3 regions of the Anaerocolumna sp. AGMB13020 genome follow, and region 1 is predicted to be linked to each of the others. Evidence: riboswitches for the same ligand, from Rfam matches in the RefSeq annotation. Region 1 holds a riboswitch; each other region holds the start of a gene.

Region 1 (10,922 bases):
CAAATGCCATGGAGCGTACCGCTAAAAAATATGATTTACAGTTAAAACAGCTAAAGGATACGGATAAAAGAGATAAATACCGCATTTACGGCGAGCTGATCAATACCTATGGTTATCAGGTAGAACCAGGCTCCAAATCCTTTCAGGCATTGAATTACTATACCAATGAAGAGATTACTATTCCTCTGGACGATACGCTAACAACCACAGAAAATGCAAAAAAATATTTTGAAAAATATAACAAGCTGAAAAGAACCTATGATGCTCTTACAACGTTGCTGGAGGAAACCAAATCTGACTTAGAACATTTGGACTCTATAAAAACTTCTCTTGATATAGCACTTGCAGAAGATGATCTGGCCGCTCTGAAAGAAGAGCTCGTAGAATTCGGGTATATGAAGCGTAAATTTGTGAAAGCTCCCGGCAGTAAAAACGGAGGCAGAGTGAAAGCCGCTAAAAAAGTTAACAGCAAACCTTTTCATTATGTTTCTTCTGACGGATTTCATATGTATGTAGGAAAAAATAATTACCAGAATGATGAACTCACTTTCAAGTTTGCAACTGGCGGCGACTGGTGGTTCCATTCCAAGAAAATCCCCGGCTCCCATGTGGTTGTAAAGACCGGCGGTGCTGAGCTTCCTGACCGTACTTATGAAGAGGCTGCAAGACTTGCCGCCTATTATTCCAAAGGCAGGGACAATGACAAAGTGGAAATAGATTACACCGAGAAGAAAAATGTCAAGAAACCGGGAGGCGCCAAACCGGGATTCGTCGTTTATTATACGAATTATTCCATGGTAGTAACTCCTGGTATCGACGGATTAAAAGAATTGGATTAAAGGAACAACCTATCGCAATTAAGGAGGCATCTTATGATTAGAGCAGACTACCACGTTCATTCGGATTTTTCCAGTGATTCCGAAGCACCTATGGAATCCATGATTGATAGAGCAATTGAACTTGGCCTGGAGAGAATATGTTTCACAGACCATATGGACTATGATTTCCCCATGACCTCAACCTATACCTTTGTCTTTGAACCTGTCAGCTACTTTCGAAAGCTCTGTGAATTACAGGAACAATACCAGGGGAAAATAAAGATTCTAAAAGGAATTGAACTTGGGCTGCAACCCCATGTGGGTGAAGATTATCAAAAACTAATAGACAGCCACCCTTTTGATTTTATTATTGGTTCTACCCATCTGGTCCAAAAAGTTGATCCTTACCTTCCTGTTTATTGGGAGACTCACAAAAAAGAAGAAGGAATCAGATTGTATTTCGAGGAGATAACTGAAAATCTAAAAAATTATAAAGGTTTTCTCATTAACGGTCATCTGGATTATATGATACGCTATGCTCCCGGTACCAACGAAGGTTTCACCTATAAGAAATATTCCGATACGATAGATACAATGCTAAGGACTATAATCGAAAGCGGTAAAGGTATCGAGATAAATACCTCCGGTTTCAAATACCAGTTAACTGTCCCTCATCCACATACTGATATCATAAAGAGATATAAGGAACTTGGGGGAGAATTAATTACCATAGGTTCCGATGCTCATAAACCTGAGCATCTTGCATATGACTTTAACAAAGCGGAGGAACTTCTGTTGGAGTTAGGCTTCCGTTATTATTCTGTATTTGAAGAACAAAAGCCAATACTGCTGCCACTTGGAAAATAAACTATGGTAAATCACCATTATCTTACAATTAAATTAAGGACACAATAAAACAGGGTATGATACAAACAGTATCATACCCGTATTTTATGCTCTGATAATGGTTCCACCGCCAAGAACATAGTCTCCCTCATAAAACACCACAGCTTGTCCGGGTGTTATTGCTCTTTGCGGTTCAGCAAATACACATTCCACCTGATCTTCACCGGTTTTTCGTATGGTTGCTCTGGTACCTTTATGATTGTATCGTATCTTTACATCTACTTCCATCTCATCAGTCAGATCCTCTATGGACATAAAGTTCAGATTGTTTGCGTAGAGCTTTTCAGAAAATACTTCCTCCCCTGTTCCAATAACCACCTCGTTGCTTTGTGGACGTATATCCACAACAAATACCGGGTAGCCAAGGGCAAGGTTTAAGCCTTTTCTCTGTCCAATGGTATAATGGATGATACCTTTATGTTCTCCGATAACCTTACCGTCAGTCGTAACAAAATTACCGGGCTTTGAATCTTCTCCTGTGTATTCCTCGATAAATTTAGCATAGTCCTTATCTGGTATAAAGCAGATTTCCTGACTGTCAGGCTTTGAAGCTATCCGTAAATTAATCTTCTTAGCCATCTCCCGAATCTCGTCTTTATGGAAATTCCCCACCGGCATCAGGGTGTGGGATAATTGATGCTGCGTCAGATTATATAAAGCGTAAGTCTGGTCTTTTTCCGCAGTAACGGATTTACACAAGGTATATCTGCCGTTTTCTAACTGAACTACTTTGGCATAATGCCCCGTTGCGATATAGTCTGCACCGATATCAAGGGATCTTTTTAAAAGTGACTCCCACTTCACATAGCGATTACAGGCGATACAAGGATTGGGTGTATTTCCTTCCTTGTACTCCTTTACAAAATAATCCATGACAGCGCATTTAAACTCATTTTTAAAATTCATGACATAGTAGGGAATATCCAAAGCAAAGGCTACTCTTCTTGCGTCATCAACGGCACTTAAGCCACAACAGCCACCGCTTTCTTCCTGAGCTGAGATATCTTCATCCTGCCATATCTGCATGGTAACACCGATTACATCATAGCCGGCTTCTTTAAGCAGATAAGCAGCTACAGAGGAATCTACTCCTCCGGACATCCCGACTACTACTTTTTTCTTGTCCAAAATAAACCTCCTAGTACTCTTCCGTGTGTTCCTCTTCACTGATATCGGATTTCGGTTTTTCCAGACCTTCTATCACAATGCCGTTCTTCTCTGCATAGTCCCAAAGAGCTGCATGAATAGCCTCTTCTGCTAACAGTGAACAGTGAACCTTAACCGGCGGAAGCCCGTCAAGCGCATCCATAACCGCTTTATTTGTTATCTTTAGTGCTTCCTGAATATCTTTTCCTTTAACCAGCTCTGTTGCCATGCTGCTGGTAGCAACCGCAGCACCGCATCCAAATGTCTTGAACTTAACATCCTGAATAATTTTATTTTCGTCAATATCCAGATAGATGCGCATAATATCTCCGCACTTTGCATTTCCTACGGTACCTACTCCGCTTGCATTGTCAATTTCTCCGACATTTCTGGGATTGGTGAAATGATCCATAACTTTTTCACTATACATTTTAATCCTCCGTTATTTCCTGTTTCTCTATTGTTGTTATTATATGTCATCCAGGAATTCTTTTATCATCATTTTCTATTGTTATACTTATTTATCAGCATTCCTTATTGATTACTTATCTTGCCATACTTTTAAGAAAATCCTCATACAACGGTGACATCGAACGCAGCTTAGCTACAATTTCCTTAATTGTGTCAACTACATAATCCATCTCTTCTGTTGTATTCTCTTCACAAAGCGTGAGACGTAAGGAACCATGGGCAATTTCATGAGGCAGCCCGATAGCCAATAGAACATGGGAAGGATCCAGTGAACCAGAGGTACAGGCAGAACCGCTGGAAGCACAAATATTCTGCATATCAAGCATGATCAGGAGAGATTCTCCCTCGATAAACTGGAAGGCAAAATTTGCATTGTTGGGAAGTCTGTTTGTCTTATGTCCGTTAAGTCTTACATAAGGCACCTCCTTTAATACTCTTCCAATCAGATAATCCCTTAATTCAATTTCTTTCTTCTGACGCTCTTCTAATGTATTCATGGCAATTTCCACTGCTTTACCAAAACCTACGATACCAGGTACATTTTCAGTTCCTGCACGTCTTTGCCTTTCCTGAGCACCACCGTGAACAAAAGATCTTAGTTTCAGACCTTTCTTTATATATAAGAAGCCAATTCCCTTCGGTCCGTTCAATTTATGTCCGCTGGCGCTGAGCATATCGATATTTAAGTCTTTCACATCCAGCTTCAATTGTCCGAAAGCCTGCACTGCATCTGTATGGAAAAGGACATTGTTTGCTTTTGCAATTTCACCGATTTCCTTTATGGGCTGTATTGTTCCAATTTCATTATTAGCAGCCATAATTGATATCAATATGGTTGTTGGTCTGATTGCTTTTTTGAGTTCCTCCAGCTTAATGACACCATCTTCATCAACATCCAGATAAGTCACTTCAAATCCCTTCTTTTCAAGGGCTTCACAGGTGTGAAGGATTGCATGATGTTCTATTTTAGAAGTTATGATATGATTTCCCTTATCACCATAAGCTTCTGCAGTCGCTTTAATAGCCCAGTTGTCGGCTTCCGTTCCACCGGCAGTAAAGTATATTTCATTGCTTTCCGCATTAAGAGCATTTGATATGATAGTCCTTGCTTCATCCACAGCTTTTTTGTTCTGTGTAGCAAATTCATAAACACTGGAAGGATTACCGAAATACTCCGTAAAATAGGGCAACATAGCCTCTACTACAGCAGGACGAGTTTTCGTTGTCGCTGCATTATCCAAATAAATCTTTTTTTCCATCTGATTTTTCTCCTATTGACATCATTATTGCCCGCATGTAGGCTTTATACGTGGTTCCTTGCCTTCTATAGCTGTGTCATCCGCTATACGCCTGCCCTCATTGATTAATTCAGAGAGGAGCATAGTATCCACCGTATTGTTTATACTATCACTAATACGCATCCAGACGTATTTTGTTACACATAAATTTGCTCCGACACAGGAGTTATTACTGCCTTCCAGCTCTGCACAATCCACAGGATTTAAGTCGCCTTCCAAAGCTCTCAGAATATCTCCTACCGAGATTTCCTCCGGTTTTTTAGCAAGAATATAGCCACCCTGGGCACCACGGATACTGTTGACGATACCCGCCTTTTTCAGCTTGGCAATCAACTGCTCCAGATAACTGATGGAGATACCCTGTCTTTCCGCAACGGAGCTTAAAGCAACTGCTTCTTTTTCTCCATTCAGAGCCAGGTCCACCACCGCTCTCAGCCCATATCTTCCTTTCGTAGATAATTTCATTGAACCACCTCTCTATTAACAGCCAAATCCCTACTATTTTATTTCCGAGTAAAATAGTGTACATTAAAAATATCATAGCATTGGAGATAGCAAAAGTCAATATTCTATTTTCTATTCTTTCTGCCTGTATTACTGAATATATTAATATGAATTAAACAAGTTAAAGGTTATTCATTTATGACAAAAAACAAAAGTAGTCTGATTAAAGGTACCCTTGTTCTTACTTTTGCCAGCTTTCTAACCCGAATTGTGGGGTTTTTCTACCGTATTTTTCTGTCCAACGCCATGGGTGCCGAAGCACTTGGAGTATACCAGCTGGTTTTCCCTATTTATGGTATATGCTTCACAATATTTGCTTCCGGAATTCAGACTGCCATATCTACTCTGGTTGCCAATGAACTTGGTAAGCAAAGATACCCAGGAATTATGAAAATACTGCGAAGAGGCGGATTGTTATCCGTTGGTCTGGCACTTATCCTTTCCTTTTTGACATATCGCTATGCATCTTTTCTGGCAATACATATTCTAAGAGAAGAAAGCACTGCCTCTTCACTTCGAATCCTGGCTATCAGCTTTCCTTTCTGCGCTATAACCTCTTGTATCAATGGGTATTATTACGGACTGAAAAAAGCAGCAATACCGGCCGTCACACAACTGCTAGAGCAGCTTGTCAGAGTATGTGCTGTATACTTCATCGCTGCATCAGCCGGAGGTGGTGATCTTAAGGTAACCTGTGACCTTGCGGTTCTTGGAATCGTATTCGGTGAAATTGCTTCACAGCTCTATAATGTAGGCTCTATGTTCCTTGGCAAGACTTCAAGAAATTTAAGGCATCTATCCTCCTCTTTTGAAGAGATGGCCAAAGGCGGAAATGATTACATGAAGACAAAAGGAGATGGACTTACCACCAGTCTTGTTAAAATGAGCGTCCCTCTGACTGCCAACCGGCTTCTTTTAAGTATTCTCCATAGCATTGAAGCAATCTTGATTCCCTCCATGTTGAAAAAATATGGATTAAGCAACGAAGAAGCCTTAAGTATCTTTGGAATTTTAAACGGAATGTCTGTCCCCTTTATTCTTTTTCCCTCAGCCATTACCAACTCCTTATCGGTATTGCTGTTGCCGACTATATCAGAAGCTCAGTCCTCCGGTAATGATTCCCTTATTAAAAGAACCTCTTCCATCACCATCAAATACAGCCTGCTGATCGGCATTATGAGTACCGCCGTATTCATTACATTCGGCAAAGAGTTAGGGACTTTGGTTTATCACAACACAACAGCGGGTAATTTTCTTGTAATTCTTGCCTGGCTGTGTCCCTTCCTATATATAGCGACCACGCTTACCAGCATCATCAACGGACTCGGACGGGTAAGCCTTACCTTTGCCGGCTCTGTCATTGGACTGGTGGTTCGGATAATCATAATAATATTCGCAGTACCTGTTCAGGGTATCAATGGATATCTTATCAGTCTGCTTATAAGCCAGCTGGTCATGACTCTTATTGGAACCTTTCTTGTAATAAAATACATCCGTCCTCCTTTTCAGGCAACGGATGTTATTGCAAAACCCGGTATAATTATTGCTTTGTGCAGCTATCTGACCTATCAGTTCTATCTGCGCTTACCAACCGCAAGTCAAAGTCTTAAGTCCGTACTGCTCTTATGTATCCTAATGACCTGCGCCAGCCTGCTTCTTATGTATCTTGCGAATGTTATCAAATCAGAAGATTTTCAATAACCATTACATAAATAGCGATAGGATTTGTAAATGACATCTGTTAGCCAGATGATACATCCATAAACTGAATGACATCCGTTATAAGATAACCTCTGTTATCTGAATAACTTATAACTGCCCTTGCCCTCATCCTTTACGGTATATAGAGCTTTATCAGCACAATGGATCAACTCTGTATAAGTGGTGCCATCTTCCGGATACATAGATATTCCGATGCTTCCGGAAACCGTGACCTCCTGCCCATCTACCACATATACCGAACTGAGGGCTTGCAGCAGATTCTTTGCTTTAACAATTACACTATCCTTATTCGATATATTTCCTATGAAGACCAGGAATTCATCTCCACCTATTCGCCCGATAATATCTCCGGCAAATATCCTCTTGATCTTATCAATCAGAAATACCAGAATATTGTCTCCAGCCAAATGACCGTAATTGTCATTTACATGCTTAAAGTCATCAATGTCTATCATCATGAGTATGTGGTTTTGATTGTTTTTTCTTTTCAGAAAATCCTCAATCATTTCTTTTGTCGTAATTTTATTGTACACACCGGTAAGCAGATCTCGTTTGGCTTTATATTCAAGCTTTTGAAGCTCTTTTTTATGCAGATCGATATTTACCACCTTACCAATAACACTGACTGCTTCTTTCTTGTCACCATAAATGGTCTTGCCTCGGATATGGCACCATATGTATTCATTGCCGGCATTCTTGATCCGAAATTCTGCCTCCATCATCTCCTTACCGCTGGGCAATAGACGGGCAAACATTTTTAGATCCTGGTAATCCTCAGGATGAACCATCTCTGACTTATAAATATCAACCTGTGTAAAGTTCTCGATTACAGGATTCCTTCCGTAAACCTCTTTATATTTATCCGCAAATACCATAAGGTCCTTGTCCACTTTGTATTCGAACAATATATCATTGGATATTTCTGCCGCAATACGATATCTTTCCTCTTCCATCAGAAGTTTGTTCTGCATCTCCTTTAATCCGGTTACGTCAACAAAAACAGCTGAAAGGGTCTTATTCCCGTCTTTATCCAATATGAAATTTCCATTTAGAAGAACATTTATGATATTTCTTTTTGCTGTGAACATTCTTATTTCCGTTTGAATATAGGAACCATGAAAGAATTTGTCTATTAGTTCAGTAATCTTTTGCTGATCTTCTTCCTGTACAAAACTCATAAAACAATTGTTATATTTTTTTACTACTTCTGTCTTCTGATAGCCGATTATTTGATAGAACTTGGAATTGGCATAGGTAATCTGATAACCCGGCTCCAGAACAAAATTAATAAAGCCTGCATGGACACTATTGGTTATATGTGCAATCTCCGCAGTGGATTGCTTGATTCTGCCATAGCAGATAAGACTGCCCGCAAAGCTTACAACAAGGGAGAACAATAACAGAAAGTAAAGAAATAAAAGCCCTGACGCCTTTAAAGAGGCATACAGCTCCTCCATATCTTTTACAGCAATAATTAATGCCATAACAAGCCCAGACAATAATGCTATCCCAAGTGATATCCCTACCGTATTGCTTAATTTGGGTATCCCTTTTTGGAGTACATTATCACTATTCAGATTTTTCATACTTCTATACCTCCGTTATGAGCGAAATGAAACCCGTTTCTTTTTAGCAAGCACCATTTCTTAAATTGCTTCCCCTAAGTCAGCATCTAAAAACGGAATTTCCTTGCAGATCAAGGCATATTTTATCTTTGTAAAATCACAAAAACCACCTATGCAATACTTTAAACGCAAAAAAAGCCCGTATTTATAACGAGCTTAGACCGCAAAATATCATATTTAGTGCAACTGGCTGTCATATCTGCTAACAGATTTAGACCCTAAGCTTTGCGTCCCTATCTTTCGATAAGTTTGCCCTTATAAAATATAGGCTAATTGTACTATATTTCACATATTTTTGCAATTCAAATTATATACCAAAATACACCATAATTCTGCTGTTATTATATAATTAATAGCAAACAAAAGTTTAGCCAAACGGAAGGATACAATTTCTTCTAAATGACTCAGTATTTTCTTAAAAAGTCAATATTTTCCGTAAGACCAGCGTATTGAGCAATTGAATTATGAACTTTTTCGACTTTTTAGAAAGTTTTTCTACAAAATCGACGGGTCTTTTATCCCAGAACGGTCTTTTACCGGTCCTTTTTGATCGGATGACGAATGACTGTTTTTCGTTTCTCAGGAGAACATTTGCGAAAATCACTTAAGTAAATCTCATGATGATACCTTGTATCCGTTATATCATTCAGATAGCCTTCAGCCTTAATGAATTCATCCATCACTTCAACCGTTGCCGGTTCCTCATCAAATGGCCCCACATGCATACATTGTACACATAAACCCTCGTCATACTGCAGGAACTCGACTTTAGAGAAATCCTCTTTCTTCTTTCTTGACGCTTCCTTTAATGCCCATTCAAAATCCTCTTTTCCAATAAACTCCGGAAGACGAACAATTGATATCCAGTGAAATCTATCTTTTTGGGTATAGTCCATTCCCTTTATGCCTTCCAGCCACCAAAATCCCTCCAGAGGCGGTACCACATATTCAAAAAAACCCTGAATTTTATAGCTTGTCTTATAACTCATTTTTAAGGTATAAGCAATTCCATATAAAAGATTGATAGCTCTCTTATACTCTCCTTCTTCAGCATTGGGATCACCGCTTCCTCTGACTGCAAGAAAGTTCATAGGTGGAACTTCAACGATTTCCGGTTTCTTAGAGGGCAGATAAAATTCTTTATATTCTTTTTTGTAATCAAATGCCATACAGCAACACCTCGTTTTTGTTTCATTATAAATCCTTACATAATGTCAGAGTCAAGAGCTTTCTCTCTTATTTTATTGGCGTTTCTCTTTATAAAATAAAAAAGCTGAACTGAATCCTCTGCCAGTCTGTCCTCCTTTACAGAAAGAAAGTAAGCTGTAAATAAAAGCTCAATACTTTCCATAACGGTATTAAGGTACGTCTTTTCTACTTCTTCTAAAGGTATTGACTCTTCATACCCTCTTATTACCCATGCAACCAGATCAAACCACTTTTCTCTATCTGCTCCGTAATGATTTTCATCACAGAGAAGTCCCAAAAGAAAATATGCGATATCAAATATACGGATATTCTTCTGGCTCAGGTCAAAATCTATATAACCGGTAAATTCACCCTGTTCAAACAAGAAGTTCCCAAAATGTACATCCCTGTGGATGAGCTGCCTTGGCAACTCCTCATAAATGGCCCCCAAGTTATTGACTGTTTCCTCATAAGCTTCACTTCCAATATATTTCCAGTCAGCTTTCCTTAAGGTTTCCGGTATCCAACCTTTCATCTCAAATAGAAGGCTGTTATCCCAAAAATCCAGAAACGCTTCCAATTCCCTCAGAGCAATATGAAGCTTTCCTATTACTTTACCCATCCGGCCATATATCTGCTCAGGCTCTTCCCTTAAGTTTACAATGCTGCTGCCCGGCAACTTCCGTGTCAACAGATAATATACGCCCTCTCTCTCCAGATAGTTCTCCCCTTCTTTTAGAGGAACTATTTCCGCTACAGGCATTCCATGCTCTTTTAAAGCTCCCAGCAACACAATACTACGTTCTAATTCTTCCTGCTTATTATAGCACTTGATGATGTAGCTATCTGAAACATCCCAGGAATTGTTGTTTATCCAAGTGAGATTTCCTTCGATATTCCAATTTTTTAATAGTTCTTTTATTTTTAGATTTGTCATTTAACTTACCTGCCCTTTCTTTTCTTTACATCACAGAGAGGTTGAGCCAATTTATGATCTCTTTCTCTCCATAATCATATTTTATCACAAGACAGACAAATAAATTGCTAATCAATAATTCAAAAAATACTTAAGGTACAGAGGTCATCTTTATTGATATTATAGGTATGACCGTATATAATTGTTTTAACCACATAAATATCCATATTTTTCTTTACTGTTTATGAGCTGCTACCCTAAGAAATATTCCGCAACGATAAAGAAAAGAAAAACAGAAGGCAGGTGATAAGAATAAATAGTAAAATTT
Region 2 (10,922 bases), 2.5 Mb from region 1:
CTTCCTCCACCAAATTCCACGGCAGAATTCGTAAGTGTCCTGCCGGATATTCGGCTCTTTAGATCGCAGCTGCTAATCCATAACCAGGGTGATGTAAAGTCCTGTCCCCAGTTCTTATCTGCATAACCAAAGGATCTCTCCGGTATTACATCGTAGATTTCACCATCTAAGATAACTTCACCGCTATATTCTGTTTTGATTCCTTCCGCATGCCAGAACATCTCAAAGGCATTCAGCTCTCTAGAGATTCTGGAGGCCCCATAGCCTACATGATAAGATATCTTTTTATTTATGGACAGATCCCATTCCATGGTTCCGGCATCACACATATATTCGGGATGGGCTTTTGCTTCTTCTTCGGTAACCTTGCATTTGCCATCCATTCTGGTTTCGGTTAGAAGACAATTACCGATTCTTATATTCAGGAACGTTTCAGAAGAGGTAAATTCAGAAATTGGATAGAAATTATGAATCTGCTTTGCACCTGTTCCCCAAACGCCTGCTTTTATCAACGCATAGGAGGGTCTTCTGTTAACAGCCCTGTTCCTTGGCAGCTGTCCTAATATAGGCGTATTTCTGCTCAGTGCCGGGTTACAGACATAATATTCAATAAAGAAGGTCTTTTCCTCCCCTGTTTTCCTGCTGTAACCGGTAAAATTATGCCACCACCAGTCATATCCCTGAGTTGCCAGAGGCCCCTTTAACATATAGAGATTCCTGCGTAAGTCTGATTTGTTCATTACTTCCAATTACCTGTCCCTTTCTTATAAGCTTTTGATTTATAAGTTGAGTCTTTATGTTCAATTTGCTGATTACAACACTGCCTTCTATTATATCATTAATCTTTGAATTTGTCAGTAAAATGCCTAGAATCTCCCCTTGTCCAGATCCTGGTGCTTTTACATTTTTTTTGCACTGTCCAATTCAGGAAAAAGTCTGTAAATACCTGTTTTAACCTGTGGCAAATGACACTACAGCAATTACCATATTGAATATAGATAGAATATTAATTATTTTTAAATAGACAAACAGAACATTTCTTTGTAAGATGCTAAATAGGTATTTACGACACTTGGAGGAACTTATGAAGACACAGATGAAATTTGACTTAAAAGACAAAAAAAGAATACTTGCCGTACTGGCTGCCGTTATCATAATGGGATTTTCACTATCCTTTCTCATCCGTCTGAACTTCGGTACAGACCCCTGCTCCAGCATGAACCTTGGTATCTCTAATAAACTGTCCTTATCCTTTGGAAGCTGGCAGGTTATCTTTAATTCCCTTTTATTTATTATTGTAATCTTATATGACCGTACACAAATAGGCTGGGGGACTTTAGCCAATATGCTTTTAGTAGGATACTGCGCTGACTTTTTCACCTGGCTGTTCAATCAGATTCTTCCGGCAGGTGCATTCCAAAGTCTGCTTATTCGTATAGCGGTTCTGCTTCCGGCACTGATACTCTTTATCCTTTCAGCGGCTGTCTATATGGCTGTGGATCTGGGTTCTGCTCCTTATGATGCAACTGTATTTATATTGGCCTCACGCTTTAGGCGGATTCCTTTTCGTGTAATCCGTATGGCTTGGGACCTAACGGCTTGTATCATTGGTTTCTTAATGGGCACTACTATCGGATTTATCACTGTTGCAATAGCCTTTTTACTTGGACCTGTAATAGCCTGGGTGAAGACCAGGCTGGATAAAGTATTTTTTCAGACAGCTCAGGCCAGCTGACAATACATGGTTTCAGCTATTTTTCATTCCAACTATAAAAGCCGTAGAATGGCATATCCGCTGACTATCGGATATGTCCAACTACGGCTTCTTTTATAAATCCATAACAGAATGCATTGCCATACCAAAAACAAATAATGCTTTGTTTCTTTCGTTTACCGTATTTCCACCTAGGGTGTGTCTGAAAACTGCTTGTGCCGGGCTGTATGTTCCACTTTGTGGGAGACAAGGCGTGATTTTGGGTGCGTAGTGGTGCTACGTTCCCAAAATTGCAACGCAGAATACCGCAAAGTGGGGCATTCAGAATGGTGCAATGAGTTTTCAGACACACCCTAGTAAGGTCGACCAGGATTTTCCGTTAAATTCATACATAAAAAAAATGAGTATCAAGGATACTCATTTCTAAGAGCTGGGCTACAAGGATTCGAACCTTGAGATGCTGGAGTCAGAGTCCAGTGCCTTACCGTTTGGCGATAGCCCAATATTCTTTTTTGTGTTTTTTCTGACAACCACTGTGTCAGCCACGAATGATATTATAACTCATTAAATAACAAAAGGCAAGTACTTTTTTAAAATTTTTTTATTTTTTTTAATTATTCAAATTGTTTATGCGGAATGCATTTTATGCCTGCAATACCTGCTATATTATGCCCCGTTTTCTGTAAATTATTGCTTATACAGGATAAGAGATTATGACAGCTCAATAATCCACCGGCATAATCTCTAAATATGCTCACTCCCCATAAGCATTATCCTGTATCGTTTAACTACTCACCCTCATCAATGTTAGTTAACACAAATTTGCATAAAAAAAGATCTCCTTCGGGAACTGGCTGCCATCTGAATAGGTTTACTCAGGAAGACCCTATAGTTTTGCGTCCCTGCTTTTCAACAGGTTTGCCTTTGTCGTTGAAACCAACGTTTTGCCGTTATCACTTTTTTTACTGTTATAGATTTTATCACATTTTTGCTGAAATGTAAACACTATTCTATTATTACCAAATATTTGTAATTCCAATTTATCTTTATCTAAATATACCACTTCTACTATTATTCCTGGGTCGTTAAGCGATTAAAAAGACATGACTTGTTATTATATATCAACTGTGTTACGATTTACAGAGAAATGAAAAGAAAGGATATTATCAAGCTTATGAGACCTTATGCAAGAAAAGCCCAATATTATGAAACCGACCAGATGGGTATCATTCACCATTCGAATTATCTACGCTGGTTTGAAGAAGCACGCATTGACTTTATGGAGCAGATGGGATTAAGTTATGCTTCCCTTGAGCAATTAGGTATTATGATTCCGGTTTTAAACATATCCTGTATTTATAAACAGCCTGTACGTTTTAACAACAGTATTCTTATACATTCTGTCATAAGCTCTTTTAATGGTATTAAAATGTCAATTACCTATACCATTACAGATGAGGAGGACAAGATTACATATTCTACAGGCGAAACAGAACACTGTTTTCTGAATAATTCCTTTAAACCGGTTTCCCTTAAAAGGGATTATCCTGAGGTCTTTGATATATTCAACAATTGGAAAAAAAGGAAGGCAGACGATTAACCCTCTGCACTTCCTCTATCCTGGTTCTCCTCTAAGGCTTATAAACGTATTATAGATGTCAATAATGCCATATCCCCACTCTCTGTTAGGATAGGTATTATTTGGATCTCTTCTGGCACCTCTTATCAAAAGGTTCTTGATTTCCACACTGTCAAGCTGCGAATAATAACCAGTTTGTATTCCCCACTGAAGTAACATTGCGGTTATACCTGCTGTATGGGCTGCTGCCAAGCTGGTTCCAGATCTTCTTCCATAGGTCCCTCCCGGCTCCGGCCCTACCAGATTTACTCCTGGCGCTGCAAGACTTGGATTTACGGCTCCCAGCCGTGTAAAGCCTCTCCCTGCCGGCAGAAACAGGCTGTTGTTCGTATGATCATAGGCAGTTACTATGATTGGTATAACTGTATTTCCCGGAGAGGTTATGGTAATAAAGGGATCCGGCTGAGTAAAATACGTTTCTGTGCCGATAAAGTCCCTAATCGGAAGCCATATATTGAATTCTGAATTCAAATCTCCACTGGAATATACCTTGAACCGCCAGATTCCTTCAGTGGGCTTGTCAAAATTTACAAGTATAAGCTGATCACCGGTCTGGGTTTCCAGTAAAAAATAGTCGACAAAAATAACCGTTTCTTCAAATATAAAACGGATTTCTCTGGATTCACCAATTCTTGCGGGTATTCTGGGTATGTACTCTCCTGTGGGGGATAAAATATCGATGGAGAAAGTTCCGGGAGCATTCCCCCATAGCTGCATGGAAAATCCTGAAACATTAGGACCTACCCTAAGCTCCACCATATTCGTCTGATCTCCGCCTCTATTTATGACACCTTTAAAATGATGACCCGAATTCCCTTCATTTCCAGCTGCTATGGATATTACAATCCCCGGCAGATCTGCTAATACAGACACATAACTTGGCAATGCTCCTCTTCCGTCATGGGAGCCTTGTGATGTTCCCAGTCCTATGCATATTGCTATCGGTTTAGAAAGTCTTCGTGCTACCTCCACCAGATAACGTATGCCGAACATAATATCATTTTCCTGGTAACTTACTGCATCTGCCGGAACACGGAAAAAACTTTTAGAACTCTGCTTTGCCTGCTTTAATTTGACTACCACAAGATCAGACATCGGTACTACCCCGGAGAAATTATTCTGAAGATTCGGTGTTCCGGCAGCAATCCCAGCCATAAATGTACCATGTCCTAATTCATCCGTTGTCGGTACTATGGACCTTGGATCAGCATTTGCCAGTGCCTCATTTATCTGTTCTCTGCTATATTCTGTTCCGTAATAATAGGTATCCGGATATGCTCCGCTTTGTATTGTCTGATCCCAGATTGATACGATTCTGGTAGTCCCATCTGCATTTCGAAAGGCTTCATGGGTATAATCAATTCCGGTATCGACAATTCCAATAAGAACGCCTTCCCCATTAAGCGCAAGATTAGGAACATTTCTCACCCGCACAACACCGGAGGCTTCCAGACTGCTAACATCCATTAAGCCGTATAGATTGGGAAAGATACCGTAACCATAAGAATGCATCAAATCATTGGTGGATACTGCTGTTGTTGGCATATATACGGCGGCATATGTATCATTTATAATATTATAACAGATATTAGGGAGTGAAGCTAAGGTATTAATATCTCTTCTATATTCAAAAATAAAATCGCTGTATTCTTCCCCTATTATCCAATCCCTGCAAATTTGGTCCAAAGTTATTTTCCCTCTAACTAAACTTATTTAAATATATGATTTGTAATCGGGTTTATTCTTTTTTAGATAAAACCATATAAAAATAACTATTGATAATTCAGCTTTAAATAATTGTAAAATTATTTCTGTTAGGATTGTAGCCTGCCTGATAGGGTGTTATAATATTTGAGACTATTGAATTCTATCAAAATGTTAGTCCTGGAGGAAATTATGTTGATTTATTTATGTCTGATACCGGTAGTGGTGATTCTGTTATACCTAATGGCTATTATGCCAAAATTATTCCGCAGAAAAGACTTCACACCGTTTCAAGGAACATATTATGCCCATAGAGGCCTGCACAATGACCCTGACAAGGTACCGGAAAATTCAATGGCTGCCTTTAAGCTTGCCGTCAAGAACAATTATGGAATAGAAATGGATGTACAATTATCAAAAGATAATATACCTGTGGTATTTCATGATTTTACACTTAAGAGAATGTGCCATATTAACAAGAAAGTCAGAGAATTAACTTTAAAAGAATTAAGGGAGCTCAAACTTCACCAATCCAAGGAAGGAATTCCAACCCTGCAGGAAGTGCTTGATATTGTCCAGGGTAAAGTACCCTTGATTGTTGAATTCAAGGTAGAATTACACGATACCTCAGTGTGTGATATTACAGCTCCTATGTTAGAAAACTACCAGGGAAAATACTGTATCGAATCTTTTAATCCTCTTGTACTGCTCTGGTATAGACGTAAGCGCCCTGACATTATAAGAGGTCAGCTGGCCAGTAATCTGATAAAAGATAAAGAAGTAGGAAGCTTTTCACTGTACTTTGTTCTTCAAAATCTCCTGCTTAATTTTATAACTAAGCCGGATTTTATATCCTACAATTATAAACACAGGAATATGCTTTCTTTGATTTTGTGTAAGCATTTCTACCGAACTCCGGCCTTTGCCTGGACCATTAAGAGTCAGGAAAGCCTGAATTTGAGCCGGAGCCGGTTTGATTACTTTATTTTTGATCAGTTTATTCCTCAATAAATTATTTCTCGTATAAAAATTCTTCCGGAAGTTCTACTTTAAAAGCCTCAGCCAAATCCCTGAAATTATCAGGTGTTATGGTCTGTCGCTTACCGGACATGGAGAATATCTTTACCAGTATTTCTGCTGATTTCTCAACTGTATGCATAAGACCAAAGGTTAAGTCGAAATCTTCACCGGAACAGAACATACCATGGTGTGCCCAGATGGCTACATCATATTTCTTCATTAATTCGCTGGTTGCTACCGCAATGTCCCTTCCGCCAGGAACCATCCAGTGTACCACACCAACACCTCTTGGGAACACTACAGGACACTCTGTAGCTGCTTCCCATAACTCTCTGGTAAACACCTTGTCGCTTAAAGGTAATACAAAAGTCAGGGCAATAATATTGGTAGTATGCGCATGATAAATAACTCTGTGTTTTCCGCCGGTTGCGGCCTTCTTAACTTCATGATTCATTAAATGAGTGGCAAGCTCACTGGTAGGAGTTCCTCCTTCTGCTAATCCCCATCTTATACGGTATCTTTCACCGGTTTCATCAATTTCTATAATAGTGATGCAAACCTCCGGATCTACACTGATATTTCTAAAATACTTCCCGCTTCCTGTTACAAGAAAGAATTCGCCGGCAAGTAAAGGAACACTTGTGCCAATGCTAAGCCACTCATCCTTATTGGAAAGTCTTGGTAATACCTCCATGACTTCTTCTTCTTTCAAGCGGTAAGAAAGATTACCTCCATTTCTTTCGTGCCAGCCCTGTTGAAAGCCGTCATCTGCCATCTTTATAAATCCTTTGACGAATTTCGTATCTAATATTTTCATATATTTATATTGGGATTGTGTTGTTTTCCCTTTCCTTTCCTTTTATTTTGTTGTTTTATGATTACATTATACTGCGTTACTGTTGCTTTGTAAATAAATCTTTTATTTAACAATCCTTCTCACTATAATACATAAAGCCATGCAATCCATATGAATTAGTAAAATTTATCTATTAACCCACTATAGAAAGCGTCAAATGGTTTATTATTTTGTTTCAGATTATAACCTTTAATCGTATTAAGTAAAAAGATATACAAAAATATTATTACATGGATTAGGATATTTGGCTCCCTGAAATTAATCATAGGTCTGTATTCATTATGATCAAGAGTGCGTAATCTCCAATCAGTATTTAATCCAGGTGATGAATGCAAGGTAACAGACACATGCTTTACCAGTATAACTATTATCATAAGGTATATACAAAAAACCTGTGAACTCAACTTTTTAAGCTGACCCACAGGCTCTCTTCTATTTATAAGACTTTCACAGTCTTTCATTCGATTTGTATCTTCAAAACTACACACTTTTTTGATTTCATCTAATCTTTAGGTCAAGCCCTCGACCTATTAGTATTAGTCAGCTGCATGCATTACTGCACTTCCACCTCTAACCTATCCACCTGATCGTCTTTCAGGGGTCTTACTGCATTCGCATGGGATATCTTATCTTAAGGGGGGCTTCACGCTTAGATGCCTTCAGCGTTTATCCCGTCCCGACTTGGCTACTCGGCCATGCACTTGGCAGTGCAACCGATACACCAGAGGTCAGTCCAACCCGGTCCTCTCGTACTAAGGTCAGCTCCTCTCAAATATCCTACGCCCGCGCCGGATAGGGACCGAACTGTCTCACGACGTTCTGAACCCAGCTCGCGTACCGCTTTAATGGGCGAACAGCCCAACCCTTGGGACCTAATACAGCCCCAGGATGCGATGAGCCGACATCGAGGTGCCAAACCACTCCGTCGATGTGAACTCTTGGGAGTGATAAGCCTGTTATCCCCAGGGTAGCTTTTATCCGTTGAGCGATGGCAATCCCACTTTATACCACCGGATCACTAAGTCCTACTTTCGTACCTGCTCCACCCGTCGGTGTCGCAGTCAAGCCCTCTTATGCCTTTGCACTCTGCGGATGGTTTCCGTCCATCCTGAGAGGACCTTTGAGCGCCTCCGATACCCTTTCGGAGGCGACCGCCCCAGTCAAACTCCCCACCTGACATTGTCCACTGCCCGGATCACGGGCACATGTTAGAAACCCAGTACTGCAAGGGTGGTATCCCAACAACGGCTCTGCGGCAACCGGAGTCACCGCTTCATAGCCTCCCACCTATCCTGTGCATGCAATACCGAATCCCAGTATCAAGCTAGAGTAAAGCTCCATGGGGTCTTTCCGTCCTGGCGCAGGTAACCAGCATCTTCACTGGTATTTCAATTTCACCGGGTGCATTGTCGAGACAGTGCCCAAATCATTACGCCTTTCGTGCGGGTCGGAACTTACCCGACAAGGAATTTCGCTACCTTAGGACCGTTATAGTTACGGCCGCCGTTTACTGGGGCTTAAGTTCAACGCTTCGGATTGCTCCTAACATCTCCCCTTAACCTTCCAGCACCGGGCAGGCGTCAGCCCATATACTTCACCTTACGGTTTTGCATAGACCTGTGTTTTTGCTAAACAGTTGCTTGGGCCAATTCTCTGCGGCCTGTATTTCTACAGGCACCCCTTCTCCCGAAGTTACGGGGTCATTTTGCCGAGTTCCTTAACAATGCTTCTCCCGTCGGCCTTAGGATTCTCTCCTCATCCACCTGTGTCGGTTTACGGTACGGGCTTATAAAAAACAATAGCGGCTTTTCTTGGCAGTGCCTCCATCAGCTTCCCTACTTATATTTCGGTCCACATCACGTCTTCCCATTATGGAACGGATTTTCCTGCTCCACTGGTACCTCGCTTGTACCGGGTATTCCTCACCCGGCTCTGACTTTGTCTCTGCGTCCCCACAGTTCTGTTTTTATAAGGTACAGGAATTTCAACCTGTTGTCCATCGACTACGTCTTTCGACCTCGCCTTAGGTCCCGACTTACCCAGAGCAGATCAGCTTTACTCTGGAAACCTTAGATATTCGGCCTGAAAGATTCTCACTTTCATCTCGCTACTCATTCCGGCATTCTCTCTTCTTATCCCTCCACGACTCCTTACGGTATCGCTTCGTCGGTATTAAGAATGCTCCTCTACCACAGTAGTATTCACTACTATCCACAGCTTCGGTGTCGTGTTTTAGCCCCGGACATTTTCGGCGCAGGACCTCTCGACTAGTGAGCTATTACGCACTCTTTTAATGTGTGGCTGCTTCTAAGCCAACATCCTAGTTGTTTTCGAAATCCCACATCCTTTTCCACTTAACACGCACTTTGGGACCTTAGCTGGTGGTCTGGGCTTTTTCCCTTTTGACTACCCAACTTATCTCGTGTAGTCTGACTCCTGGTCATCATCTATATGGCATTCGGAGTTTGATAATCTTCGGTAAGCTTTGACGCCCCCTAGGATATTCAGTGCTCTACCTCCATTAGACTAAACCAAGGCTAGCCCTAAAGCTATTTCGAGGAGAACCAGCTATCTCCGGGTTCGATTGGAATTTCTCCCCTACCCACACCTCATCACCACCCTTTTCAACGGATGTGTGTTCGGTCCTCCACCGCCTTTTACGGCAGCTTCAACCTGGACATGGGTAGATCACCCGGTTTCGGGTCTACTTTTACTGACTTATTCGCCCTATTCAGACTTGGTTTCCCTTCGGCTCCGAGTCTTAAACTCTTAACCTTGCCAGTAAACGTAACTCGCCGGACCGTTCTACAAAAAGTACGCGGTTCACCTGTAAATAGGTGTTCCACAGCTTGTAAACACAGGGTTTCAGGTTCTCTTTCACTCCCCTCCCGGGGTTCTTTTCACCTTTCCTTCACAGTACTATGCACTATCGGTCACTAAGTAGTATTTAGCCTTGGGGGGTGGTCCCCCCTAATTCCCACAAGGTTTCTCGTGTCTCGTGGTACTTCGGATCCCGCTCGCTGACTTCCGGTTTCGCATACGAGGCTTTCACTCTCTTTGGCTGGCTTTCCCAAAACCATTCTGCTACCTTTCATCTCACTTGTTGCGGTCCATAACCCCAGAAGATAAATCCTCTGGTTTAGGCTCTTTCCATTTCGCTCGCCACTACTCTGGAAATCGAGTTTTCTTTCTCTTCCTCCGGGTACTTAGATGTTTCAGTTCCCCGGGTTCCCTCTATTAAGCTATGTATTCACTTAATAGTAACGGAGGTTTGCTCCGTCAGGTTTCCCCATTCAGAAATCTGCGGGTCAAAGGATATTTGCTCCTCACCGCAGCTTATCGCAGCTTATCACGTCTTTCATCGGCTCTTAGTGCCAAGGCATCCACCCTGCGCTCTTATTAGCTTGACCTTCGCAGTCTTTCGACTGTTGTGTCTCAGTTCCACAAACTTGATATAATCTCCTTTGCTTCTTCTGTCTGCATTGTTTTTCCGTCTAGCGTGGCAAAAAAACAAACGCATATTTATTAGATGTCTTCAAATCAAATGTGTAGTTTTCAAGGTACAATTGTTTTGTTTCTCTCTTATATGTACTTTGACAATCTATTGATAGTCTGTACTCAAAGTTAAGAAACAGTGGTCTAATGAGAATTGAACTCATGCCCGCTGTTACCAGCTGCTCTTCCAATTAAGCTATAACCCTTTTATGAAACTCTATAAAGTAGTTTTTTTTATTATTACTTGACTTACTTAACTAGTTTTTATTAAACTCACTATATCTAACCTCATGTAAGTCATTTTAATATTTTATAATCCGGCAGCCACCTGCTCTCCCATACCGTCTCCAGTATAGTACCATCGGCCGCTTACGTCTTAACCATCGTGTTCGGGATGGGAACGGGTGTGTCCCATAAGCGCATCGCCACCGGAAACTTTTTGCTATTCAATTAATATACCGCAACCTCACTAACATCATTGCTATATATTTTGT
Region 3 (10,922 bases), 2.9 Mb from region 1:
GCCGGTTCAAAAGAGAAGCTGGAAATCGCGTTGCAGCAATCCAAGGCTGTAGACCAGATTGGAATTTTATCAAACGCAATCTTACAGATATCCTCTCAAACAAATCTACTTGCTCTCAATGCAGCAATTGAAGCTGCCAGAGCGGGTGAATCCGGAAAAGGCTTTGCTGTGGTAGCGGATGAAATCCGAAAGCTGGCAGAGGATTCCCAAAAAACAGTAACAGAAATACAAAAGGTAACTGCAGAAGTGGTCGCTTCTGTTAATGGTTTATCGGATAATTCAAGGAATATCATGGAGTACATAGATACCAGAGTAATGCACGATTATCAGTCCTTTAATGATATCAGTGAACAATACCAGAGTGATGCGTCTGAAATGGATGAACTTGTCACAGATTTCAGTGCTACCGCCGAAGAACTGTCGGCTACTGTAGACGGTATTGTAAAAGCTATGGGGGATGTAGCTAAGACTGTTAATGAGGGAGCTACAGGAACAGAGGATATTTCTCAGAAGATTATAAATATAGCAGCCCAGACAGATGAAGTAAAGGGGCAGATGCTGCGAAGCAGTAATAGTGCTGAAAAACTGAAGAATGCTGTTGGCCGTTTTAAGGTTTAATAAACTTATCTGTATTTATAAATAATTCCTTTATACGGCTACTGTGTATGGGTTATTTATCATAAACAATACCGAATTGTTTTTGATATTGCCATTTGGTATTTATTTGCTATAATAGATGTAACTATTATTATGAAACTTACGGTATGAATTACCTTAGAAGGGAATCCTTATGAAATCTTTAAAGGCAGTAGATCGCAAACGTATCTCCGCGCAGAGACCACAAATTAGTGAATCGGCGATGCTTTGCTCGGAGATCTGAAATTTTAAGTAGTCGATGTTAAGCTATAGCAGGATAAATCACAGGCAGCAGGCGGTGGTTTTCTTGGTGTACCTTTTCATCGATTTCTTTCAATTTCAGGTAAGGATTTCTTTGAAATCTTATTGCAGCAGGTTAGCCTGCTGCTTTTTTTATGGTCTTTGCTTCATCTAACTTAAAAACATGATTAGAGGAGCAAAGTTTATGAAATATATTAAAGCCCAGGAAGTGCTGCCTGAGGAAATCATTGAAATAATACAACAATATGTCAGTGGAGACTATCTATATATACCCTGTAAAGAAGGAGATAAAAAATCCTGGGGTGAAAAGAGCGGTTCTAAAAAAATGCTTAAGACGAGAAACAGAGAAATATATCAAAAGTACCTGACAGGACGGTCAGTGGAAGAATTATCAGAGGAATTCTTTCTTTCCGAACAAAGCATCCGGCGAATCTTATGCGAAGAGAAGAGGCGTGCTCAAGTTTGATACAGAACAGTTCTGGTAATAGCAATCCCATGTGAAAATCTTTATAATCGGAAGATAGAAACCAGTAAGGCTAACATAATTGACATTATTCGCGGGTCTAAGAAACCAGTTATCTATTTTAGCCTGCACTGGATATTAAACGGTTAAAAAGAAAGGAACACCTACATGGCATTAAAACCCCACAGAGGTAAAACATTAAGAAATCTCCCTTCCAGAGGAAGAGGAACCTGTCCCTTGTGTAAGACTACAAGGATCAAGGTTTTATATCCGGTTATTGCCGGAGACGGAAGCAAAACAACAGTATGCAAGAGATGCAGAAATAAAAAAGTAGCAACTGTTAACAGCTTATAAATGTATTTATAAGCTTAGGGTGTGTTTAAAAACTCATTGTACCGTTCTGGATACCCCACTTTGTGATATTCTGCGTTACAATTATGGAAAGTAGAACCGCTACGACCCCATAATTGCACCTTGACTCCATAGGGTGGAACCTCCAGTCCGGCACAAGCAGTTTCCTTTTTCAATCTGTGAAAAGCCCATAAAAAACGGATGCCGCACATACCTGTAAGCAGAAGAATAACAAGTTGACATCACAAAAAACAATATCGCCTTGTAAAATCAAATCACGCAATACATTCATAACTTGCAATTTTAGCGGCTTCTTCGTAGTAAATCTTACCATCTAAATTTCACTCAATATAATCAATGGTCGTTGCTCAGATTCTTCAACTATTCCATTTCTTTATCTTCTGACTAAATCCTACTTTAAATAGTAAATTTATTCCTCGCCTTTGTCCCTTTTTGTAAACTTAACTTTAATGCAATAAAAATTTGTTATCAAGTATAAAGCTGGATTGGATATAGAACGAGCTTTTTAAATTTTCGAATAAGACATACAGATGTCGCCTTCTCTCTGCTATAATGCATAAAAAACAGGCAGTTGGGAAAGATACAGGTACAGCTGTAAATGAGGAGAAGAAGATGAAGTCAGCATTATTAAAGAATGTGGATTGCATAGAGCTATATGTTTCTGATCTGGATGAGGGCATGAAGTATTACTGTGACGGCATGGGTCTAAAATTGTTATGGCGGACGGAGAAAATGGTTGGATTAGGAATGGAGGAAGGTATTACAGAATTTGTCCTTCAGACAGAAAGAAAAAGGAGGGATGTCGATTTTTGCGTAGATTCTGTATCAGAGGCAATTGAACAAATTCTTAAAGCAGGAGGTATGGTCAAAGATGGTCCTTTTGATATTCCCATTGGGAAATGTGCGGTCATAAAAGACAGATGGGAGAATGAATACATCATATTGGATATGTCGAAAGGAACGTATGTAACAGATGACAACAACAATGTAATAAATATAAAATAAAAAATGTAAGAAAAAAAGGACTGCTGTGAAAGATTACAGCAGTCCTTTTTTGAAAGGATGCATGCTTTTCTCAGTAGTGGAGAAGCTAAAAACAAGGCAGAGAGAATGAAGGGTTCTAGCAGAAATACAGCGCTTAGGAGTAAATCGGATAAATGGATAATATGCTGTACCAGAATTTTATAAATTAGTTTGGAAGAACTATTTGAAAAGTTAGTACAATGTGTTATAATGGAATAAAATAGTATTAATTGATAATAAAAATTAACAAAAAAGGTAAAATCTGTATTTATTTTACTATTAAGACAGATTATAAATACAGTTTTATAAATTAGCTTTAGTAATACTTAAACACTACAAAAGATTCAGAAAGGAAGATAAGGATGGAAGTAACAATTCTGGAGGAATTATTTCAAAAAATTTCAGAAGTAACAACGGTAGAGGATATCGGCTATCACAGGATAGAAGAAGGCCGCCTGAAGCCCTTTTACAAAACACAGACGGATATACTTGGAATTGAAAAATGGAAAACAGTACATGGACAGAATCCCGTATATGTTAAGGATACCTTCATATTAAGGGAGATTACGACCAAAAAGCAGCCGATTGAAATCTATGACACCAAAAATGACACCAGATCAGCGGATGCTTTTTTTCTTTTTGGAATTGATAGTATTATGATAATTCCGGTTGTAAGAGAGGATGAGGTGAAGGCCATAATCTGCATAGCTTCTATCGGAAAATACCACCAGTTTACCAAAGAGGAAATGGAGACTTGCAGTAAATTGGCAGATGACTACTTAAAAAATCAATATTAATTATAAGGGGAGTTACAAATGAGGATAGCTAACGGGATTTTGGAATTCTTGAAAAAAGCAGGAGTGGACTATATATTCGGCATACCAGCAGGTACAATCAGTCCGCTTTTTGATGCATTAAACGACGTTTCAATTAAACCTATTGTTGCCAAGAACGAAGGCGGTGCAGCTTATATGGCCGCCAGATATGCCAGCGTCAGCGGAAAGCTTGCGGTTTGTATGGGTGCCGGCGGTGTCGGAGCAAACAATATGATGAACGGTGTGGGAGATGCATTCAGGGCCAAAGCGCCTGTTCTGTTCCTTACTGGTTATGTTCACAGATGGCAGATAGGGAAAGGGGCCATCCAGGAACTTAATACGGAAGAGATTCTCAGACCAATTACAAAATACAGTAAGACGGTATTAAAAGAAGAGGATGTAATGAAAGAACTGGAACTGGCTGTAAAGACAGCTTTAACAGTTCCCATGGGTCCTGTATTTTTATCTGTTCCCATCGATATTCAGCTTGCCAGCCTGCCCGGGGAAGTTCCGGATTTTACAGCAACAGCATATGTTTCAGCATCAGATGACAATAAGAGTTTAGAAGAAGCCTGCAAGGTAATAGAGGAATCAGGGAAAGGACTCATCCTGGCAGGTAAAGGCGCAAGAGGAAAATCAGAACTTGTAAAAGAAATAAGTAAGCACCTGCAATGGCCGGTTATCACAACACCAGAAGGTAAAGGTGTGGTATCAAATGATTTCCCGCTGAATCTTGGGAACTATGGTTTTGCAAGCACAGATGCCGCCTCTGCTTACGTAAATGACCCTTCTGTTGACTGCCTGCTCATCCTTGGAACCAGTTTGGGAGAGAATGCAACCAATAACTTCAGTAAAGCCTTAACAGAGGGGAAGAAGGTTATTCACATTGACTGGGATATAAAAGAGCTTGGAAAAGTCTATAAGACGGATGTTAAGCTTTGTGCTGATTTAGAGGTAGCTTTACCTTATATTATACAGAATACCAAAGCAGCAGGGCAGACAGGCTTTGAGAGAACAGCAATCAATAATCCGGTAGAGAAAGTAAATACGGGTGTAAGCCTTAAGGAGTTTATGGAACAGCTACCGGAATATATGCCTAAGGATACTTATTATATGGCAGATATGGGCGAATTTATGAATTATGCCTTTAAATATCTTTCTATACCGGAAGGCGGAGACTTTGAGACCAATTTAAATTATGCTGCCATGGGTTCTGCAATTGGTGGTGCAGTCGGTGTGCAAGCAGCCTATCCGGGGCGAAGCGTTGCTGTATTTGCCGGTGACGGAGACTTCTTTATGAATGGAATGGAAGTACTGACTGCAGCAGAATATGAATTACCCATTGTTTACTTTATTATTAATAATGCTATGTTAGGATTTGTAGAACATGGACATAAGTTCCTGTTTGAAAGAGTAGTTAATGGTTTTTGCCAGAAGAGAATCAGCATAGCTGATATGATGGCTGCCTGTGGCCTAAAGACAATGGTTATTAGCGAGAATAGTCAGATAAAGGAGCTTCCGGAATTCTTGCGGGAAGCGGAGGGCCCTGTGGTCGTAGAGCTAATTACAGACGGCAGTGAACCTGCACCAAACGGAGACAGACTGAAAGCATTACAGAAACACAATTAATATAAATAAAACAATATGCTTAAGGAGGACATGATATGTTAGAAGGAAAGGTAGCATTAGTAACAGGAGCATCCAGAGGTATTGGCAGAGCGATAGCAGTAAAGCTCGCAAAAGAAGGTGCAGATGTAGTTATCAATTACGTAAGCAATGAAGAATCCGCCCTTAAAGTACAGGAAGAAATTAAGAGTTTTGGAAGAAAGGCATATATTTTCCGTTGTGATGTGGCAAAAAGAGAAGAACTTGAGGCTCTGGTAGACTTTACAATCGAAAAGCTTGGAAAAATCGATATTTTGGTTAATAATGCAGGCATTGTACGTTATAATACCATAACCGGAATGACAGACAGCGAATGGAGTGATGTAATAAATACCAACCTGACCGGTATGTTCAATCTGTGCCAGCTGGTAGCACCCCATATGATCAAACAGAACTCCGGTAAAATCGTTAATATCAGTTCACTTGCAGCCGTTAAGATGCTTCCAGCCTCCTATAGCTATACTGCCTCTAAAGCAGGAGTTGCAGCCTTTACCAAGGTACTTGGTACAGAGCTTATTGCAAATAACATCAGTGTCAATGCAATAGCACCTGGAATTATTATAACAGATATGCTGGATACCTTAGGAGATGCAGCAGAAGCCTACAAACAGCAGGTACCTGCAAAGAGATTCTGTGAAGCGGAGGAGGTTGCAGAGCTTGCATACTTCTTGTGTCAGGATATCTCCAGGTATATCGTAGGTCAGACAATTGTAATTGACGGCGGTCTGTCTTTATAAGACTGCGGTTAAATAAAATTTAACTATTCTGTAAAATTGTGTATTAATAATTTGACTTTTGAGCAAATTGGTGTATAATCTTATTATGCGAATAGACATGATATGACATAATATAGCAAGATATTTAGAAATATAGTGTAGAATTACAAATTATGCAATTTATTTCTATATCCAGATTAATTGAAAATAGCAAACTCTTCTAAAGATGGGGACGCAAAGCCACGAGTCTAAGGTGAAAACTATGATAGTCGGGTTGCCGTAGTTAATATTAGCCATTTGTGGGGTATCAACTACAAATGGCTTTTTTAATGCTATAGAAACAGCTTATAATTGCAGGAGGACTTGAAAGTGGAAATTTTCAGAGAAAAAGGCTTGAAAAAAAATGTTTTTATCACTAGTTTAGCCGTTTTATCAGGCAGCATTGTTCTTGTAACCGCAGGCGGATTTTTTAAAGCCCAGTCATTGTTAAACAAAGGAGGCAGCACTTTAAGCCTTCTGCTTTTTATGGTTATTTTTGCAGTAGTGATAGGGGTAGTGGCTACCCTTTGCCTTGCATTTTTACTGAACCAGAAATTGCGAGAAATTGATTTGGGTAATGTGACAGAGACGGCATACCAGGAAGTTGCGGCAGCCGCTGAATCCACAAGAACACAAGGTCATCTTCCTGCAGGCATAAAAGAATTTATTGGCAGTGTAAAGGAATCTGTCGATATCATAACCTATTCGACCAGTGAGTTAAAACAATCTTCAGCTGAAATGAGTGATATTTCAAGCAGAGTTACACTATCTATAACACAGTTGGCAGAAGGCGCAACTCAGCAGGCTGAATCAACCGAAAAAGGAAGTGTGCGCATCAATAATATTACCGAGATGATTCTTTGTATCGGTGAAGATATGGCACAGTCAGATAAAGTTGCTGACGGAGCAATTAATGCCATGGAGGAAGTGAAGGGATCCATCAAATTCCAGGAAGAAAAGATGGCTGAGAACAAGGTTCTTACTGAGAATATGCGAGGAGCAATCACGGACTTAATGGACAAGTCCAAAGAAATCGGAAAAATATTAGAGGTAATAAAAGGCGTAGCACAACAGACAAATCTGTTAGCCTTAAATGCTGCAATAGAAGCTGCAAGAGCAGGCGAGCACGGAAGAGGGTTTGCCGTTGTATCCGAAGAAATTCGTAAGCTTGCAGAACAGTCAGCAGAATCCGGAAAGCAGATTACAGAAATTATAAACGATGTACAACAGGGAATAGAAAATACAGTAACGCAAATTACCAAAGCCAATGACCTTTCACAGGAACAGGAAAAGGCATTTGAGAAGACCGTGTCTTCCATATCTGATATATCCGATAAGGTATATTCTATCGGTGTAAAAGTTAAAGCTGCATATAATGCGACTGCCACTTTAACAGAAGATGCAAAAGAAGCTGAAGATATGATTGCAACGGTTGCGAGTATCTCCGAAGAAACTGCCGCCGGAACAGAAGAGGTTTCTTCCTCCGTTGAAGAGCAGAATAATCTGATACAGTTAGTAGCAGAATGCTCGAAAGAGATGTATAATATTGCTGAGACATTAAAGCAGCAGTTGGTAGAATTTGATCAATAACAATCTGTAATTTTTTCATCGCTTGTCACAGAGATTTACTCTGTTTCAAAAATATAATATTTTACTCAGGAGGAAAATTATTATGATGATTACACACCCAAAGGGGCTGTATACTATTAATTACGATGTTGAAAAAAGACTAGTATTTGAAACACCCGTAGGTTCTTGGACAAAGGAAGACTATATTGAATATCATAGTCAGTATGAAAAGGTTATCGGACCTGCAATGGGTAATAAGCCTTGGGTAAGTGCTGCTGACTTAAGAAAATACAAAATGTCCGATCTTGGAGAAGTTATGGCTAAACATGCTGACTGGCTTGCAGAGAATAATCTTGTTGCTACTGCCTCCATCGTAGACAGTGCAATTGTAAAAATGCAGATCAATAGAGCTATTTCATCTAAGTTCCCTCAGCAGGCTTTCTTAAATGAAGAAGAAGCTATGACTTGGTTAATGGCAAAGCTTTAATTATAACTTTCCCGATTGCGTATTGATTTTTAATCCCTGACTTCCCATACATACCGGTGAAATTTCTTAAACAGAAATTTCACCGGTTTTTTATTACCATAATATAAATACATTGAATACCATTGCTTATAAAAGGAGAATCTATCCTCGTGTAATATAATAACAAGAAAAGTTTGTGTGTTATTCCTATCTGCAGCACGTATGGCTTTTGCTTTATGAGCTGCTCCTAGTAACTTTTGCTGTATGGAGCTAAAGTTATTTGGAACGAGAAAAAGCGGAGGTCTGTTTAAATTCGTGTTATAGTACACGAATAAGAATTTCTGTGACAATTCAATTAAAATAATGGAATAGGAAAAATCACAAAATTTAGTAATTTTGTACTTGACACAAATCTAAGTTTGTTATATTATAATAACAGTAATGATTACTAGTATTAGTTATTAATAATAATTTATCAATAAATTTGAAATCTTAGGAGGAAATAAATATGTCATTAATCGGAACAGAAGTAAAACCATTTGTAGCACAGGCATTTCGTAACGGTAAATTTGTAGAGGTTTCAGAACAGGATTTCAAGGGAAACTGGAGCATTATTTGCTTTTATCCTGCGGATTTCACCTTCGTGTGCCCTACAGAACTGGAAGATTTACAGAGCAATTATGATACCTTTAAGAAACTGGGAGCTGAAGTGTACTCTGTATCAACTGACACTCATTTTACACACAAAGCTTGGCATGATACCTCTGAAGCTATCAAGAAGATTACCTATACCATGATCGGTGATCCTTCTCATACCATTTCCAGAAATTTTGATGTATTAATCGAAGCTGACGGACTGGCAGACAGAGGAACCTTCTTAGTTGACCCGGACGGAATTATTGTAGCAGTTGAGATTAATGCAGGCAGCATTGGCCGTAATGCGGATGTGCTGGTGGATAAGATTAAAGCGGCTCAGTATGTAAGAAACAACCCCGGTGAAGTATGCCCTGCCAAGTGGAAAGAGGGAGGCTCAACCTTAAAGCCCAGCCTCGATCTGGTAGGAAAGATTTAAGCGTTTTACATTGCTGATTGGCATGTAATATGGAAAGTCATTTTAAGGAGGAATAAGAGTGAAAGAAAATGATAAATTGAAAGGATGCCACGTAGAGATTCTTTCACTCTTTCTATTTGTGGCAGCATCGCAGGAAGGCTTGCGATATGCAGTGGGTATAAATTATGCTGGATACTGATATACGAAATCAGCTAAGTGAATATTTAAAGCTCCTGGAAAGCGACCTGCTAATTAAGTTAAGTGCCGGTTCTGATAATACCTCAAAAGAGCTGGAGGACTTCGTAAAAGAAGTGGCTTCTCTTTCAGAAAGAATAGATATAGAACCGGTAAGCCTTGCAAGAACTCCCAGCTTTCAAATTTGCCGTAAAGGAGAAGAAAAAGGCCTTACCTTTGCAGGAATTCCCTTGGGGCATGAATTTAACTCCTTTGTACTGGCACTTCTTCAGGTCAGCGGCAGACCACCTAAAATAGAAGAAAAAGTAAAGGAGCAGATCAAGCACTTAAAGGGTGAGTATCACTTTGAAACTTACATCAGCTTAAGTTGCCATAATTGTCCGGAGGTGGTGCAGGCCGCCGGTATTATGAGTGTGCTGAATCCTAACATAACGCATACCATGATTGATGGAGGAGTATTTAAGAAGGAGGTTGAGGATAAGAATATTCTGGCTGTACCGGCTCTTTATCTGAATGGTGAATTTCTGGCAGGCGGAAGAATGACGGTAGAAGATATTCTTGCAAAGCTTGGCAGCCTCCCGGAAGCTTCGGAGCTGGAGGAGAAAGAACCTTTTGATGTGCTTATAGTTGGCGGTGGCCCTGCAGGTGCCAGTGCTGCAATCTATGCGGCAAGGAAAGGCATAAGGACTGGCATCGTAGCAGAGCGCTTCGGCGGTCAGGTTCTGGAGACCATGGGAATAGAGAATCTCATTGGTATTCAATATACAGAAGGGCCTAAGCTGGCACAGAGCCTCGAAGAGCATGTAAAAAATTACGAGGTTGATATAATAAAATCCCTTCGTGCAAAAGGTCTGAAGAAAAAGGATCTCATTGAAGTTGAGCTGGAAAACGGCGCTGTGCTGAAAAGCAAGGCAGTCATCTTAAGTACAGGTGCCAGATGGAGAAATGTAGGAGTTCCCGGAGAGGCAGAATTTAAGAACAAAGGAGTTGCTTATTGCCCCCATTGTGACGGACCTTTATTCAAGGGCAAAGCAGTAGCAGTCATCGGAGGCGGTAACTCTGGTATCGAAGCAGCCATCGACCTTGCGGGCATAGCAGAGAAGGTTGTTGTACTGGAATTTATGTCGGAATTAAAGGCAGATGCAGTACTGCAGGAAAAGTTGAATAGCTTAAGAAATGTAAACGTATATAAGAATGTACAGACAAAAGAAATAACGGGTACAGATAAAGTAAACGGAATAACTTTTGCCGACAGAACCACAGGTGAGGAGCAGCACATAGAATTACAGGGAGTGTTTGTACAGATAGGACTTGTACCAAACACTGACTGGCTTGGTGACACAGTGACCCGCTCCCGTTCCGGTGAGATTGAAGTGGACATTCATAATAATACGAATATCCCCGGTGTATTTGCAGCTGGTGACTGTACGAATAGTCCATATAAACAGATTGTAATTGCAATGGGTTCCGGAGCCAATGCAGCACTGAGTGCTTTTGACTATATTATCCGCAATTAGAACAAGCGGATTAGTGGATAAAAAAGACACTACTTTTATTTGAAGTAGTGTCTTTTTTAATACCAGATTTGATAAAAGATACTTTGATTAATCTATATTTTGAGAAGAAGGAATTGGAGCGATTGTGATATAAT

What was found. Region 1 has a riboswitch for cyclic di-GMP ahead of R2R35_RS23670 (sensor domain-containing diguanylate cyclase). Riboswitches for the same ligand answer to the same signal wherever they lie in the genome.
Region 2: linked by a shared signal. The riboswitch ahead of R2R35_RS24695 (DUF6783 domain-containing protein) and the one ahead of R2R35_RS23670 (sensor domain-containing diguanylate cyclase) in region 1 are both predicted to bind cyclic di-GMP.
Region 3: linked by a shared signal. The riboswitch ahead of R2R35_RS10870 (methyl-accepting chemotaxis protein) and the one ahead of R2R35_RS23670 (sensor domain-containing diguanylate cyclase) in region 1 are both predicted to bind cyclic di-GMP.

Annotation. Positions count from the first base shown of each region.
Region 1 covers NZ_CP136910.1:5,619,505-5,630,426, reverse strand. The annotation lists gene R2R35_RS23705 (Rqc2 family fibronectin-binding protein) at 1-839, shown strand, start outside; gene R2R35_RS23700 (histidinol-phosphatase HisJ family protein) at 873-1,685, shown strand; gene mnmA (tRNA 2-thiouridine(34) synthase MnmA) at 1,770-2,852, opposite strand; gene nifU (Fe-S cluster assembly scaffold protein NifU) at 2,863-3,300, opposite strand; gene nifS (cysteine desulfurase NifS) at 3,416-4,600, opposite strand; gene R2R35_RS23680 (RrF2 family transcriptional regulator) at 4,625-5,104, opposite strand; gene R2R35_RS23675 (putative polysaccharide biosynthesis protein) at 5,282-6,844, shown strand; gene R2R35_RS23670 (sensor domain-containing diguanylate cyclase) at 6,940-8,451, opposite strand; cyclic di-GMP riboswitch class I at 8,669-8,754, opposite strand; gene R2R35_RS23665 (GyrI-like domain-containing protein) at 9,024-9,659, opposite strand; gene R2R35_RS23660 (phosphotransferase enzyme family protein) at 9,695-10,615, opposite strand; gene R2R35_RS23655 (response regulator transcription factor) at 10,907-10,922, shown strand, end outside.
Region 2 covers NZ_CP136910.1:2,339,844-2,350,765, forward strand. The annotation lists gene R2R35_RS09290 (tocopherol cyclase family protein) at 1-740, opposite strand, end outside; gene R2R35_RS09295 (YczE/YyaS/YitT family protein) at 1,085-1,735, shown strand; gene R2R35_RS24695 (DUF6783 domain-containing protein) at 1,800-2,066, opposite strand; tRNA gene R2R35_RS09300 (tRNA-Gln) at 2,145-2,216, opposite strand; cyclic di-GMP riboswitch class I at 2,557-2,647, opposite strand; gene R2R35_RS09305 (acyl-CoA thioesterase) at 2,862-3,314, shown strand; gene R2R35_RS09310 (S8 family peptidase) at 3,330-5,039, opposite strand; gene R2R35_RS09315 (glycerophosphodiester phosphodiesterase family protein) at 5,250-6,068, shown strand; gene rhaD (rhamnulose-1-phosphate aldolase) at 6,070-6,894, opposite strand; rRNA gene R2R35_RS09325 (23S ribosomal RNA) at 7,444-10,343, opposite strand; tRNA gene R2R35_RS09330 (tRNA-OTHER) at 10,566-10,634, opposite strand; rRNA gene rrf (5S ribosomal RNA) at 10,744-10,861, opposite strand.
Region 3 covers NZ_CP136910.1:2,695,454-2,706,375, reverse strand. The annotation lists gene R2R35_RS10905 (methyl-accepting chemotaxis protein) at 1-618, shown strand, start outside; gene R2R35_RS10900 (CD3324 family protein) at 1,082-1,363, shown strand; gene R2R35_RS10895 (hypothetical protein) at 1,529-1,714, shown strand; gene R2R35_RS10890 (VOC family protein) at 2,345-2,737, shown strand; gene R2R35_RS10885 (GAF domain-containing protein) at 3,118-3,552, shown strand; gene R2R35_RS10880 (thiamine pyrophosphate-binding protein) at 3,571-5,199, shown strand; gene R2R35_RS10875 (SDR family NAD(P)-dependent oxidoreductase) at 5,235-5,972, shown strand; cyclic di-GMP riboswitch class I at 6,151-6,233, shown strand; gene R2R35_RS10870 (methyl-accepting chemotaxis protein) at 6,321-7,580, shown strand; gene R2R35_RS10865 (hypothetical protein) at 7,663-8,046, shown strand; gene ahpC (alkyl hydroperoxide reductase subunit C) at 8,534-9,097, shown strand; gene ahpF (alkyl hydroperoxide reductase subunit F) at 9,262-10,788, shown strand.